Regions from separate parts of the Pseudomonas sp. zbq_18 genome, predicted to be linked through region 1. Evidence: predicted binding sites of a transcription regulator. Region 1 holds the regulator's gene; each other region holds the start of a gene.
The links. Region 1 encodes sigma-54, which starts transcription at its own class of promoters, with help from an activator protein. Its sites were predicted from a motif close to ANTGGCATNNANNTTGCTNT; they were not measured.
Positions count from the first base shown of each region.

Region 2: the regulator sigma-54 is predicted to act here: its motif matches at 1,641-1,660, upstream of ACF8C6_RS06375 (flagellar basal body rod protein FlgF).
Region 3: the regulator sigma-54 is predicted to act here: its motif matches at 2,672-2,691, upstream of glnK (P-II family nitrogen regulator).

Region 1 is NZ_JBICIT010000013.1:407,265-411,984, reverse strand. Features, by position in the region: gene ACF8C6_RS11520 (HAD family hydrolase) at 1-262, shown strand, start outside; gene lptC (LPS export ABC transporter periplasmic protein LptC) at 272-841, shown strand; gene lptA (lipopolysaccharide transport periplasmic protein LptA) at 828-1,373, shown strand; gene lptB (LPS export ABC transporter ATP-binding protein) at 1,373-2,098, shown strand; gene ACF8C6_RS11500 (RNA polymerase factor sigma-54) at 2,240-3,742, shown strand; gene hpf (ribosome hibernation-promoting factor, HPF/YfiA family) at 3,895-4,203, shown strand; gene ptsN (PTS IIA-like nitrogen regulatory protein PtsN) at 4,218-4,682, shown strand; gene rapZ (RNase adapter RapZ) at 4,700-4,720, shown strand, end outside.
Region 2 is NZ_JBICIT010000008.1:199,264-203,983, reverse strand. Features, by position in the region: gene flgG (flagellar basal-body rod protein FlgG) at 12-797, opposite strand; gene ACF8C6_RS06375 (flagellar basal body rod protein FlgF) at 844-1,587, opposite strand; gene flgE (flagellar hook protein FlgE) at 1,786-3,093, opposite strand; gene flgD (flagellar hook assembly protein FlgD) at 3,137-3,805, opposite strand; gene flgC (flagellar basal body rod protein FlgC) at 3,828-4,271, opposite strand; gene flgB (flagellar basal body rod protein FlgB) at 4,285-4,692, opposite strand.
Region 3 is NZ_JBICIT010000006.1:47,565-52,284, forward strand. Features, by position in the region: gene ACF8C6_RS04670 (BCCT family transporter) at 1-562, opposite strand, end outside; gene ACF8C6_RS04675 (YifB family Mg chelatase-like AAA ATPase) at 683-2,179, opposite strand; gene ACF8C6_RS04680 (accessory factor UbiK family protein) at 2,214-2,474, opposite strand; gene glnK (P-II family nitrogen regulator) at 2,878-3,216, shown strand; gene ACF8C6_RS04690 (ammonium transporter) at 3,251-4,567, shown strand; gene ACF8C6_RS04695 (ammonium transporter) at 4,634-4,720, shown strand, end outside.

The DNA.
Region 1 (4,720 bases):
ACTGGTCGTGCTGGATGAACTGCTGGGCGAACTAGGCCTAAGCTATGAACAAGTCGCCTATCTGGGCGACGATCTGCCTGATCTACCCGTGATCCGCCGCGTCGGCCTGGGCATGGCCGTGGCCAGTGCCGACAGCTTCGTGCGCCAGCATGCGCACGGCGTGACCAGCGCCCGCGGCGGTGAAGGCGCGGCACGCGAATTCTGCGAGCTGATCATGCACGCCCAGGGCACCCTGGAGGCGGCGCAGGCCGCCTACCTCTAGGAGCACACCTTGAACGGCAAGCTACGCAACTACCTGATCGGCCTGCTGGTCGTCGCTCTGCTGACAGCAGTCGGCTACTGGAATGTTCGCCCGGAAAGCTTCATGGAAAAGAACACCGGCAAAGATAGCGAAAACCCCATCGATTTCTATGTGGTAGGCGCCAGCACCCAGCAGTTTCAGGCAGACGGCAAGCTGCACTACGAGATGACCGCCAGCAAACTGGAGCACCTCAAGGCCAGCGACGTGACCCTGCTGGAAAAACCTGACCTGAACCTCTACCGAGGCACACAGTATCCCTGGCATGTGCGCAGTGACAAAGGCGAAGTGGCCCCTGAAGGCAAGCAGGTCGAACTGATCGACAACGTGCGGGTTGCGCGCACTGACGCCAAGGGGCGTCCGACCGTGATCACCAGCAGCCGCATGACCGTATTCCCCGACGAGGAATATGCGCAGACCCGGCAAGCCGTTAGAATCGAGGCCGCCAATGGGGTGACCACGGCACAGGGAATGAAAGCGTACATGAACGACGGCAAGATCAACTTGCTGTCCAACGTAAGAGGCCAGCATGAGGTTCGTTAAAACCCTCCCCCTACTGCTCTGCCTGGGCAGCGCGCTCGGAAGCGCCAGCGCCTGGGCCCTGCCCAGTGATCGCGACCAGCCGATCCGGGTACAAGCAGACAGCGCAGAACTGGATGATAAGCAAGGCGTAGCGGTCTACCGCGGCGGCGTGGTGATTACCCAAGGAACCCTGAAGATCACTGGCGACACCGTGACCATCACCCAGGATGCCAATGGCGACATCGACGTCTTCACCTCGGTCGGCAAACCGGCCTACTACGAGCAAAAGCCGGCGGCCGACAAGGACATCGTCAAGGCTTATGGCATGACCATCCAGTATTACGCGAGCAACGAGCGCATCGTACTGATCGACCAGGCCAAGGTAATCCAACAGGGCAATGTCTTCGAAGGCGAGAAGATCGTCTACGACACCCAGCGCCAGATCGTCAACGCAGGCCGCGCCACCGGCAGCAACGTATCGACCCCACGCCCGCGGATCGACATGATTCTGCAGCCGCGCAAGAAAGCAGGCCAGCCGGAGCAAGCCCAGTAATGGCCATCCTCAAAGCTCAGCACCTGGCCAAGAGCTACAAGAGCCGCCAGGTGGTTCGTGATGTCAGCCTGTCCATAGAAAGTGGTCAGATCGTCGGCCTGCTCGGGCCCAATGGCGCCGGCAAGACCACCTGCTTCTACATGATCGTCGGCCTGGTACAGGCCGATCAGGGGCGTGTCCTGATCGACAATCAGGACATCAGCCACCAACCCATGCACGGCAGAGCCCGCGCCGGGATTGGCTACCTGCCGCAGGAAGCCTCGATCTTCCGCAAGCTGTCGGTGACCGACAACATCATGGCCATCCTTGAAACCCGCAAGGATCTCGACCGGGCCGGCCGCGAGAAAGCGCTGGAAGCCCTGCTGCAGGAGTTCCACATTAGCCACATCCGCGACAGCCTGGGCATGAGCCTGTCCGGCGGCGAGCGGCGCCGCGTGGAGATTGCCCGCGCGCTGGCCACCGAGCCCAAGTTCATCCTGCTCGACGAACCGTTCGCCGGCGTCGATCCGATTTCGGTCGGCGATATCAAGCAGATCATCCACCACCTCAAGGCCAAGGGTATCGGCGTACTGATCACCGATCACAACGTGCGCGAAACCCTGGATATCTGCGAGACGGCCTATATCGTTAACGACGGGCAGCTGATCGCCGAGGGCGATGCCCAGACCATCCTGGCCAACCAACTGGTCAAGGAAGTCTACCTGGGTCACGAGTTCCGGCTGTAAAGCGCCCAACATGCAGGGGCTTGCGCAAACGGAAGGAATGATTCAAGGTCAGGCATACAAATTGCTTCCAAGGGCGGCCTTCCGCCCTGCAGTGGATGGCGCAGCGCGCCGGCAAGTGAACAAGGTAACCAGCCCCGCACCATGAAACCGTCGCTAGTCCTCAAGATGGGCCAGCAGCTGACGATGACCCCGCAGCTGCAACAGGCCATTCGACTTCTCCAGCTCTCCACTCTGGACCTGCAACAGGAAATCCAGGAAGCGCTGGAATCCAATCCCATGCTTGAGCGCCAGGAGGAAGGAGAAGACTTCGACAACTCCGACCCCATGGCCGACAACGCCGAGCAGGGCAACTCGGTCCAGCAGGACAGCTCCAGCTTCCAGGACAGCACCGTCGCGGTAAACAACAGCGACAACGCAGAAGACGGCGAATGGCACGACCGCATTCCCAGCGAGCTGCCAGTCGACACCGCCTGGGAAGACGTCTACCAGACCAGCGCCAGCAGCCTGCCAAGCAGCGATGATGACGAGTGGGACTTCACCACCCGCACCTCCGCCGGCGAGAGCCTGCAAAGTCACCTGCTGTGGCAGCTCAATCTTGTACCGATGTCCGATACCGACAAACTGATCGGCGTCACCATCATCGACTGCATCAACGATCAGGGCTACCTGGAAGAAAGTATCGAGGAGATCGTCGACTCCTTCGATCCGGAACTGGAAATCGAAGCCGACGAGGTCGAGGCGGTACTGCACCGCATCCAGCACTTCGAGCCAGCCGGCATCGGCGCCCGCGACCTGCGCGAGTGTCTGCTGCTGCAACTGCGCCAGCTGCCTGCCAACACCCCTTGGCTGACCGAGGCACAGCGCCTGGCCAACGATCATCTGGACATACTCGGCAGCCGCGACTACAGCCAGCTGATGCGACGCATGAAGCTCAAGGAAGACGAGCTGCGCCAGATCATCGAGCTGATCCAGAGCCTCAACCCGCGCCCAGGCTCGCAGATCGAAGCCAACGAACCGGAATACGTGGTGCCCGACGTCATCGTACGCAAGCACAACGATCGCTGGCTGGTGGAGCTGAATCAGGAAGCGGTACCGCGCCTGCGGGTCAACGCCCAGTATGCTGGCTTCGTCAAACGCGCCGACTCCAGCGCCGACAACACTTTCATGCGCAACCAGTTGCAGGAGGCGCGCTGGTTCATCAAGAGCCTGCAGAGCCGCAACGAAACCCTGATGAAAGTGGCGACGCAAATCGTCGAACACCAGCGCGGCTTCCTCGACTATGGCGACGAGGCGATGAAACCTCTTGTGCTGCATGACATCGCCGAGGCGGTAGGCATGCACGAGTCGACCATTTCCCGGGTGACCACGCAAAAATTCATGCACACCCCACGCGGCATCTACGAGTTGAAGTATTTCTTCTCCAGCCATGTCAGCACCGCCGAGGGTGGCGAATGCTCGTCCACCGCGATCCGCGCCATCATCAAGAAACTGGTGGCTGCGGAAAACGCGAAAAAGCCGTTGAGCGACAGCAAGATCGCTGGTTTACTGGAGGCACAGGGCATTCAGGTAGCCCGTCGCACAGTCGCCAAATACCGCGAATCTCTCGGCATAGCGCCATCCAGTGAGCGCAAGCGATTGATGTAAACGGCCCTGAACGGGGGATTTCTGCACTAGCGTATCGCGCCAGCCCTGCATCAGGGGAAGCTCGGCCAGTAGTGCATCAAACCTCCGGCCAACGTGTTACGGCGGCAGGCCCGATAGCCTGTCTCTTACACAAGGCAACAAGGAGATGCGTTATGCAAGTCAACATCAGTGGACATCAACTGGATGTGACCGACGCCCTGCGCGACTACGTCGGGGAAAAACTCAGCCGACTGGAGCGTCACTTCGACAGGATCACCAACGTTCAGGTGACCATGGAAGTGGAAAAGCTGAAACAGAAAATCGAAGCGACCCTACATATTGCCGGCGGTGAAGTCGTGGCCAACGCCGAACATGAAGACATGTACGCCGCCATCGACCTGCTCGCTGACAAACTCGACCGCCAACTGATCAAGCACAAGGAAAAGCAGCTGGACCGCATGCAAGGCGCGGCAGCTCGCTGATACTTACCCCTCACATGATCCGACTCGAAACCATACTGACTCCCGCACGTTCCCTGGTGAACGTGCCGGGAGGCAGCAAAAAGCGTGTACTCGAACAGATTGCCAACCTGGTCGCTCGTGATCTACCCGATCTGGATAGCCAGGACATCTTCGAAAACCTTATTGCCCGCGAGAAGCTCGGCTCTACCGGTTTCGGCAACGGCATTGCGATTCCTCACTGCCGCCTGCCCGGCTGCAACGCGCCGATCAGTGCCGTGCTGCACCTGGATGCGGCGGTGGACTTCGACGCCATCGACGGCGCTCCGGTCGACCTGCTGTTCGTTCTGCTGGTACCGGAAGCAGCGACCGACGAGCACCTGGAGCTACTACGCCAGATCGCCAGCATGCTTGACCGCAGCGAGGTACGGGAACGGTTGCGCCAGGCGCCGAGCAACGAAAGCCTGTACCAGGTCGTGGTCGACGTACAGAACGGCCACTAAAAACGGGAGCCAGCGCCATGCGCCTGATCATCGTCAGC
Region 2 (4,720 bases), on a different contig from region 1:
CGCCCGCGACATTAAAGATTCTGCGTGATGAACGAGAGCATCTGGTCCGAAGTGGAGATCACCTTGGAATTCATCTCGTAGGCACGCTGGGTGGTGATCATGTTGACCAGCTCTTCCACCACGCTGACGTTGGAGTTTTCCAGGGTGTTCTGCAGTACGGTGCCAAGTCCGGTCAGGCCGGGCGTGCCAACCTGCGGCGCGCCGCTGGAAGCGGTCTCGAGGAACAGGTTGTTGCCGATGGCCTGCAGGCCGGCCGGATTGACGAAGTCGGCCGTCTGGATGTTGCCGATCACCTGCGAGGCCGGGTTGCCGGCGGTGGTTACCGAAACGGTACCGTCCTCACCCACGGTGAAGGTCTGCACCTCCGCCGGCAGGACAATGGCGGGCTCCAGGGCAAAGCCCTGGGAAGTGACGATCTGGCCATCGGAGTCCAGATGGAAACTGCCATCACGGCTGTAGCCGACGGTTCCGTCCGGCAGCAGCACCTGAAAGAAACCACGACCGTTGATGGCCATGTCCAGCGGCTGCTCGGTGGTCTGCAGGCTACCGGCAGTAAAGATTTTCTGGGTGCCGGTGATACGCACACCAGTACCCAGCTGCAAGCCCGTTGGCAGCTCGCTGTCCTGAGTCGACTGGCCGCCCGGCTGACGGCGGATTTGATACAGCAAGTCCTCGAACTCGGCACGATCACGCTTGAAGCCCGTGGTCGAAACGTTGGCCAGGTTGTTGGAAATCGTGGTCAGGTTCATGTCCTGAGCGGACAGGCCAGTCTTGGCGACCCACAGAGCCGGAAGCATATTCTTTCTCCTCGAGCGCCAGTTTCATGGCGCTTCGCGTTGCTGGTTAGCTGATCTGCATGACCCGTGCCATGGCTGTCGCACCCTCTTCTGCAGTGCGCATCATCTTCACGTGCAGTTCGAACTGGCGAGACAGGGAGAGGATCGCGGTCATCTCCTCGACGGCGTTGACGTTGCTTGATTCGAGGAAGCCCGAGGTCAGGCGCACATTGGCATCCACCAACGCCGGCGCTTCGCCAGCCTTCACACGGATCAGGCCATCAGTGCCCTTCTCCATCGTTGTCAGATCCGGATTGACCAGCTTGATGCGATCCACCTCGGCCATCACGCTCGGCGCCTCGCCAAGCGCGCGGATGCTGATGGTGCCGTCCTGACCGATCTCGACCTTCTGCTCTGGCGGAATGGCAATCGGCCCGCCGTTACCCAGCACCGGCAAACCATTGCCGGTACGCAGCTGCCCCAGGGCATCAATCTGCAGGCTGGCGGTACGCACATAGGCTTCGCTGCCATCGGCGGCCTGCACGGCAATCCAGCCTTGCCCCTCGATGGCCACATCCAGCTCGCGTCCGGTTTCCTGCAGCGAACCTGGCGTGAAGTCGGTGGCCGGGCGCTCGGTCATGGCATACACACGCGCCGGGTAACTGTCGCCGAATACCGGCATGGAACGCGCCTGTTCGTAATCCCGATGGAAACCGGTAGTCGAGATGTTCGCCAGGTTGTTGGCGTGGGCACGCTGAGCCAGGGTGTTCTGGCTGGCTCCGGTCATGGAGATGTACAGCATCTTGTCCATGGTCTGCTCCGCGGGGTCGGCAATCTGCCGCTCTAGCTTCTGTTGCCAGTTATTCAGCAAGCCCCATGCCAGAACCAATAAATCAGCCTAAGTATTTGTTTTATAAAGACTTTATAAACAAAAAAAGCCCCGCAAGGAGCTTTTTCAGGTAATGAACGGCGAGGCCTTGCCGCCGGTGGCAAGGCCCCTCCTCCGCAATTACCGCAGATTGATGATGGTCTGCGTGATGGCGCTTTCGGTCTCGATGGTCTTGGCGTTGGCCTGGTAGTTGCGCTGGGCAACGATCAGGTTCACCAGCTGATCCGAAAGCTCCACGTTGGAGTCCTCCAGAGCCCCCGCCTGCAGAGCGCCGAGCGTGCCAGAGCGCGGCGTCCCCACTACCGGCTCGCCAGACTGGAAGGACTGTACCCAGGCGGTTTTGCCAATGGGCGTCAAACCCTGCACGTTGGCGAAACTGGCGAGCACCACCTGGCCCTGCACCAATGATTGGCCATTGGTATAGCGGGCGAAGATGACGCCGGTATCGTCGATTTCCAGGCCGGATAGCTCGCCAGTGGTGTAGCCATCCTGGCTAACCGCAGTTACAGCAAATGAACTGGCAAACTGAGTGGCGTCACGCAGATCAAGGGTTATTCCGGCGGCAGCGGCATTAGCACCGTTTGCACTCCACACTGGCGGCACCGAGCCGTCCGGAGCGGCAGGCACCCAGTTGGTCAAACTCAAGGTGCCATCCGCATTGACGGTGAAGTCAGTAGAAGCCAAGGCCGCAGTATCCAGCTGCCCCGCCGCGGTAAAACTCACATCCACGGCATAGGGGGTGGTCAACGTAGGGTCATTGGGGTTTCGACCGTCGATCAACACATTCATGGTCCAGGTATTCGCCGCAGTCTTGACGAAGTACTGAGTCAAAACATGAGCATTGCCCTGTGTGTCATAGATGTTTGTCGAGGTCGACGAGTTGTAGGTGGTCGGGTCAGATGGATCGAACGGCGTGGTCGTCGGCACCGTGTTGTTCGAATTCAGGTTGAACGTCTGCGTCAGGTTCTCCGTGGCGCGCGGCGACTGGGCTGCCGTACGAATCTGAATATCATCGACGATACCGTTCTGCAGGTTGCCTGCATTGTCTACCGCATAACCCTGCAGGCGATAACCAAAGTTGTTGACCATGTAGCCGTCACGATCAGTGCCAAAATAACCAGCACGGGTATAACTGATTTCTCCGTTGTTGCTGGTCACGAAGAAACCATTGCCATTAATGGCCAGATCCAGAGCATTCTGGGTGTAATTGATGTTGCCCTGATTGAACAGCTGAGACACATCCGCCAGCAAAACACCGCTGCCCTGCGCATTAGCGCCAGTTCCCAGCACCGAGGCAGCGTAGACATCGGCAAACTCCGCACGCGACTGTTTGAAGCCCGCAGTGCCGGCGTTGGCAATATTGTTGCCGGTGACGTTGAGGTCGTTAGTGGCTGCCCGCAGACCGCTGAGACCGATATTGAAAGCCATGGAATACTCCTTTGCCGTTACTGCCGGCGCTGCAGTCTGGGGATTACTGACCGATGATCTGGACTTGGGATAGCGCAACGCCACCCAACCCCGCGAGATTGAGCATCATCTCGCCACCGTTCTGGCCGAGCGTGACACTGTCGACGTTAGCCGGCAGCAAGGTGTAGAGCCCCTTGCTGCCATCGGGATAGGCTGCCTGCGCTTCGAACTTGTAGGTACCGGGCGGCAACAGATTGCCGCTGGAGTCCTTGCCATCCCACATGAAGCTGACATTGCCAGCAGCCTGCTGGCCGAGATTGACGCGGTTCACTACCGAGCCGGTGTTGTCGTAGATGTTGACGTAGACGTTGCTACTGGTGACCGGCAATACCAGGCTGCCTTTGAAGGTTTCGCTGGTATCCACTACCGCCTTCTCGGTTGGCACTATCACCTTGCGCCCGACCAGGGAGGAGGCTTGCAGCGCCTGAGATGACTGGTAACCAGAGAGCAGCGACTCCATGCTGGAGTTGAGCTTCTCGATACCCTCAACCTGACTGAACTGAGCCAGCTGAGCGATGAACTCGCCGTTCTCCTGAGGCTCCAGCGGGTTCTGGTTATTCAACTGGGCCACCAGCAATTCAAGGAACTCGTTCTTGCCGAGATCCTTGTTCTGGGTGGTGTCCTGCTGGATCTGGTACTGGTCCAGTACGGAACTGACGCCACTGACACTCATTGTCTCGCTCCTCGTTCGCCGCTTACTGGCCCAGGGTCAGCACACGCTGCATCATCTGCTTGGCGGTATTCATCATTTCGACATTGGTCTGGAACGCGCGACTGGCGGAGATCATGTCCGCCATCTCCTCGACCACGTTGACGTTCGGGTAGTACACATAGCCCTGCTCGTCGGCCGCCGGGTGATTCGGCTCATAGCGCGGCATCAGGCTGCTCTGATCCTCGACCACACCCAGAACCTGTACGCCACGACCAGCCTGATCCTGGTCAGCAAACAGCGAGCCACGATCACCGTTCATGCTCGACTCGAACACGGTGGCAAATACCGGGTGGCGGGCACGATAGGTTTGATCGATGCTCGAAGAAACGGTCTCGGCATTGGCAATGTTGCTGGAGATGGTGTTCAGACGAGTGCTCTGGGCGCTCATGCCGGTACCGGCGATATTGAAGACACTGGCGAGTGACATGACTTGATCTCCCTTAATCGCCGCGCAGGGCGTTGACCAGCCCTTTGAACTTGCTGTTAAGCAGGGTGAAGCTGGCCTGGAACTGCACCGCGTTCTCGGCGTAGTTGGCCTGCTCCTGCTGCATGTCGACACTGTTCTGATCGATGGACGGATGGAACGGTGTACGGAAACGCAGTGCCGGATCGGCCAACTGGATGCCGTCGGCGGCAATGTGCTGGCTATCGGTACGGCTCATGGCGAATTGCTTGCCGCTTTGCTTCTCGTTCTGTTCGGCGAGTACGGCAGAGAAGTCCAGGTCACGAGCCTTGTAGTGCGGGGTATCGGCGTTGGCGATGTTGTTGGCCAGCACCTCGGCGCGCTGGGCGCGAAATGCCAGCGCCTCTTCGTGGATGCCGAGTGCTCTGTCGAAACTGATGCTCATGGTCTGGAACCTTTGCCGCCGTTGCGTC
Region 3 (4,720 bases), on a different contig from region 1:
CGTGACCGATGGGCCCATAGATGCGCTCACCAATCAGCGGGTAGAGCGCCGAGCGCAGGGTCAGTGGCAGGTTATGACGGAAGCAGAAGAACGCCAGGATCAGCGCGACGATGGCGTAGATCGCCCAGGCATGCAGGCCCCAGTGGAAGAAGGTCAGTTTCATCGCCTCGCGCGCGGCTTGCACGGTGCCGGCTTCGCCCACGGGGGGCGCGGTGAAGTGCATCAGCGGTTCGGCAACGCCGAAGAACATCAGGCCGATCCCCATGCCGGCGGAGAACAGCATGGCGAACCAGGTGGTGTTGCGGTACTCGGGCTGGCTGTGGTCCGGTCCGAGTTTGATGTCACCATAGCGGCTGACGGCGAGGAACACGCAACAGATCAGGATCAGGGCCACGGCCAGTACGTAGAACCAGCTGGCTTTGTCGATGATCCAGCCTTGCAGTACGGTGAACTGGCTCTGCGCCTGTTCCTGCAGCAGTACGCTGTAGAGCACCAGCGCAATGATGAGAAAGGCCGAGCTGAAGAAAACGGGCCGGTTGAGCGAAGACGAAGATGCCTCCATTGAGCTAGCTCTCCTTGTTATCGGATGGGCCGCCAAGGGCGGAAGGCCGGCTAGGGTAACACGGCTTATAGCTTTTATCTTTGAGGAAGTCTTTTCCGATAACTTTATCGGATGGCTCCTTCATCGATCGGTGCCGGGTCGATACTGCAGGGCTTCCGCCAAGTGGGAGCGGCTGATCTGCTCCGCTTCCTCCAGGTCGGCAAGGGTACGCGCCACCTTAAGCAGACGATGAGCCGCGCGCAGGGATAAGTGTAGGCGCTCGCAGGCCTGTTCGAGCCAGCGTCGATCCTCTTCCATCAAAGAACAGTGCAGTCGTAGGCCTGGCAGGTCGAGAAAGGCGTTGGCGCAGCCCTGGCGGCGCATCTGCCGCAGACGCGCCGCTGCGACTGTGGCGGCAGCGCTGGCGCTGCTCTGTGTGGCGCTATGTTCACCGAGCAGGCTGGTGCTCTCTCGCGCCACGGTCAGGTGCAGGTCGATGCGGTCGAGCAGCGGGCCAGACAGCTTGGCGCGGTAACGTTGCACTTGGTCTGGGGTGCACCGGCAGTTTCCTCCAGGGTCGCCCAGGTAGCCGCAGGGGCAGGGGTTCATCGCCGCTACCAACTGGAAGCGGGCGGGGAAACGCACCTTGTCACGGGCGCGTGCGATGACGATCTGCCCGCTTTCCAGCGGCTCACGCAGGACTTCCAGCACTTTGCGATCAAATTCGGGGAGCTCATCCAGAAACAGCACGCCCTGATGGGCCAGGGTAATTTCGCCGGGAGCCGGGCGGCTGCCGCCTCCGACCAGGGCCGGGCCGGATGCCGAATGATGCGGTTGGCGAAATGGCCGCTGCGGCCAGCAGTCCAGCGGTGCTTGGCTGGCGACCGAGTGGATGGCGGCGACTTCCAGGGCTTCCTCCTCACTGAGTGGCGGCAGCAGCCCGGGCAGTCGGCTGGCGAGCAGGGTCTTGCCGGTGCCGGGTGGGCCGCTCAGCAGGAGATTGTGGGCGCCGCTGGCGGCAATCAGCAGGGCACGCTTGGCTGCCAGCTGGCCTTGCACTTCTGCCAGATCCGGGTAGCTGGCCGTTTGCCGCAGTAGGCCACCAGCCCGGTGCGGCGCGAGCGGTGTGTGGCCATTAAGGTGCGCGGCCAGCTCCAACAGGTGGCCGATGGCGAGTACTTCCAGGCCGGAGGCCAGGCAGGCTTCTTCGGCGTTGGCCTTGGGCACCACCAGGGTGCGCCCCGCGGCGCGGGCGGCCAGTGCTGCGGGTAGAACACCCTGCACTGGGCGTATCTCCCCGGACAGGGCGAGTTCGCCCAGGCATTCCAGTCGGCCCAGTTCCTCGGTGGGGATCTGACCACTGGCGGCCAGTACGCCGAGGGCAATGGCCAGGTCGAAGCGTCCACCATCCTTGGGCAGGTCGGCGGGTGCCAGGTTGAGGGTGATCTTGCGGGCGGGGAAGTCGAAGCCGGAGTTCTGAATGGCGCTGCGCACGCGATCCTTGCTTTCCTTGACCGCGGTTTCCGGCAGCCCGACCAGGGCCAGGCTCGGCAGGCCGTTGGCCAGGTGGGCTTCAACGGTCACGGCCGGGGCTTCGACACCCACTTGCGCGCGGCTGTGGACGATGGCCAGGGACATGGATCACTCCTTGATCACATGCCCGCCGATGGCATTACTCGGCGGGTGGGTTCTGTTGGGCTTCCAGTGCCGCCAGTTTGGCCTCCAGCGCCTCCAGGCGGGCGCGGGTGCGGGCCAGTACGGCCATCTGGCTGTCGAACTCGTCGCGGCTGACCAGATCCAGCTTGCCAAAGGCGCTCTGCAGCAGGGCTTTGAACTGGGCTTCCAGCTCGCTACGGGGCAGCGGGCTATCGCCGCTAAACAAGCGCGAGGCGTGGCCGGCGAGGGTGTCGAGCAGGGCTTTGGGCGGCAGCATGTTGGTGTTTTCTTCCGATATCGAACGGCCGGCAGTGTAGCACGGGCCTTGCCAGGCCATGCGGTGGCGGTCGGTGCACAATTTTTGAACATGTGCGCAGGGCTTGATGCGCCAATCTGGTGCGGTCTGTCCTGGGTGATCTGCAGGCGTAGTGGCGCAGTTCGGCTAACTACATGAAAAAGTGGCCTTTTGGCATAGCTGGCAAGCTTTCTGCTTATGACCTTGTGACGCGTGCACCGATGCAGTTCCGGTGCGCAGGATGAGGCGGGGGAATGCCTCACCGGTTGCGGTAGGTTGGTTCCGGCCCCTGGCGGTCGGCGCGTTACAAAGCCAGACACTGCGCTTAGACTTGGCCCGGGTTCGTTTTTCCTGGGGCAAGTCCACTTAAACGGGAGAGAGTTTCATGAAACTAGTCACTGCCATCATCAAGCCGTTCAAACTCGATGACGTGCGCGAGTCGCTGTCCGAGATCGGCGTGCAGGGCATCACTGTCACCGAGGTCAAAGGTTTCGGTCGTCAGAAGGGTCACACCGAGCTGTATCGCGGCGCCGAGTACGTGGTCGACTTCCTGCCGAAAGTGAAGATCGACGTGGCCATCGCCGACGATCAGCTGGATCGCGTGATCGAGGCCATTACCAAGGCTGCCAACACCGGCAAGATCGGTGACGGCAAGATCTTCGTGGTTCCCCTGGAGCAGGCGATCCGTATCCGTACCGGCGAAACCGGCACCGACGCGATCTAAGCCCCGAACCCCCTAAAGCCCCAGGAGAAGAACAATGACTCTGCGAAAATTCGCAGGGCTAGGAGCCCTTTTGTCTCTGTTGACCCCCGGTCTGGCCATGGCCGACGAGGCGGTGCTCAACAGCGGCGACACCGCGTGGATGCTCACCGCAACCGCGCTGGTACTGTTCATGACCATCCCCGGTCTGGCGCTGTTCTACGCCGGCATGGTGCGCTCTAAGAACGTGCTGTCGGTGATGATGCAGTGCTTTGCCATCACTGGTCTGATCAGCATTCTGTGGGTGGTGTACGGCTACAGCCTGGCCTTCGACACCACCGGCATGGAGCAGGGGGTGACCAACCTCAACTCCTTCATCGGTGGCCTGAACAAAGCTTTCCTCAGTGGTCTGACCGTCGACAGTCTGGTCGGTGCTTTCCCGGAAAGCGTGTTCATCGTCTTCCAGATGACCTTCGCCATCATCACTCCGGCGCTGATCGTCGGTGCCTTTGCTGAGCGCATGAAGTTTTCCGCGATGCTGGTGTTCATGGGCGTGTGGTTCACCCTGGTGTATGCACCGATCTGCCACATGGTCTGGTCCGGTGACGGCGCCTTCCTGTGGGATGCCGGCGTGCTCGACTTCGCCGGTGGCACCGTGGTGCATATCAACGCCGGTATCGCTGGCCTGGTGGCCTGCCTGGTGCTGGGCAAGCGCAAGGGCTACCCGACTGCCGCCATGGCGCCGCATAACCTGGGCTACACCCTGGTCGGTGCCGCCATGCTGTGGATCGGCTGGTTCGGTTTCAACGCCGGCTCTGCCATCGCAGCCAACGGCACTGCCGGTATGGCCATGCTGGTCACTCAGATCGCTACTGCCGCTGCCGCTCTGGGCTGGATGTTCGCCGAGTGGATCACCCACGGTAAGCCGAGCGCTCTGGGTATCGCTTCCGGTGTGGTCGCCGGCCTGGTCGCCATCACTCCGGCCGCCGGTACTGCCGGCCCGATGGGCGCCCTGGCCATCGGTCTGGCCGCTGGCGTGATCTGCTTCTTCTGCGCCACCAGCCTCAAGCGCAAGCTGGGCTACGACGACTCCCTGGACGCCTTCGGCGTGCATGGCATCGGCGGCATCGTCGGCGCCATCCTGACCGGCGTGTTTGCCGCGCCCGCCCTGGGTGGCTTCGGCAGCGTCGAAGACATCGGTGCCCAGGTGCTGGTGCAGATCGAAGGCGTGGTGGTCACGGTGATCTACACCGCCATCGTCACCTTCGTGATCCTCAAAGTCATCGATCTGGTGATGGGCCTGCGCGTGACCGACGAGGAAGAAACCGTCGGCCTCGACCTGAGCCTGCACAACGAGCGTGGTTACAACCTGTAAAGCCGCCGAAGCAACGCCCGGGAGGAACCGGGCGCTGCCTCAAGCACCCCAGCCAAGAGGTGAATCATGGACAACACAGCACTGACTGCCTTGCAGTACGGCTTCGATACTTTCTACTTCCTGATGTGCGGCGCACTGGTGATGTGGATGGCG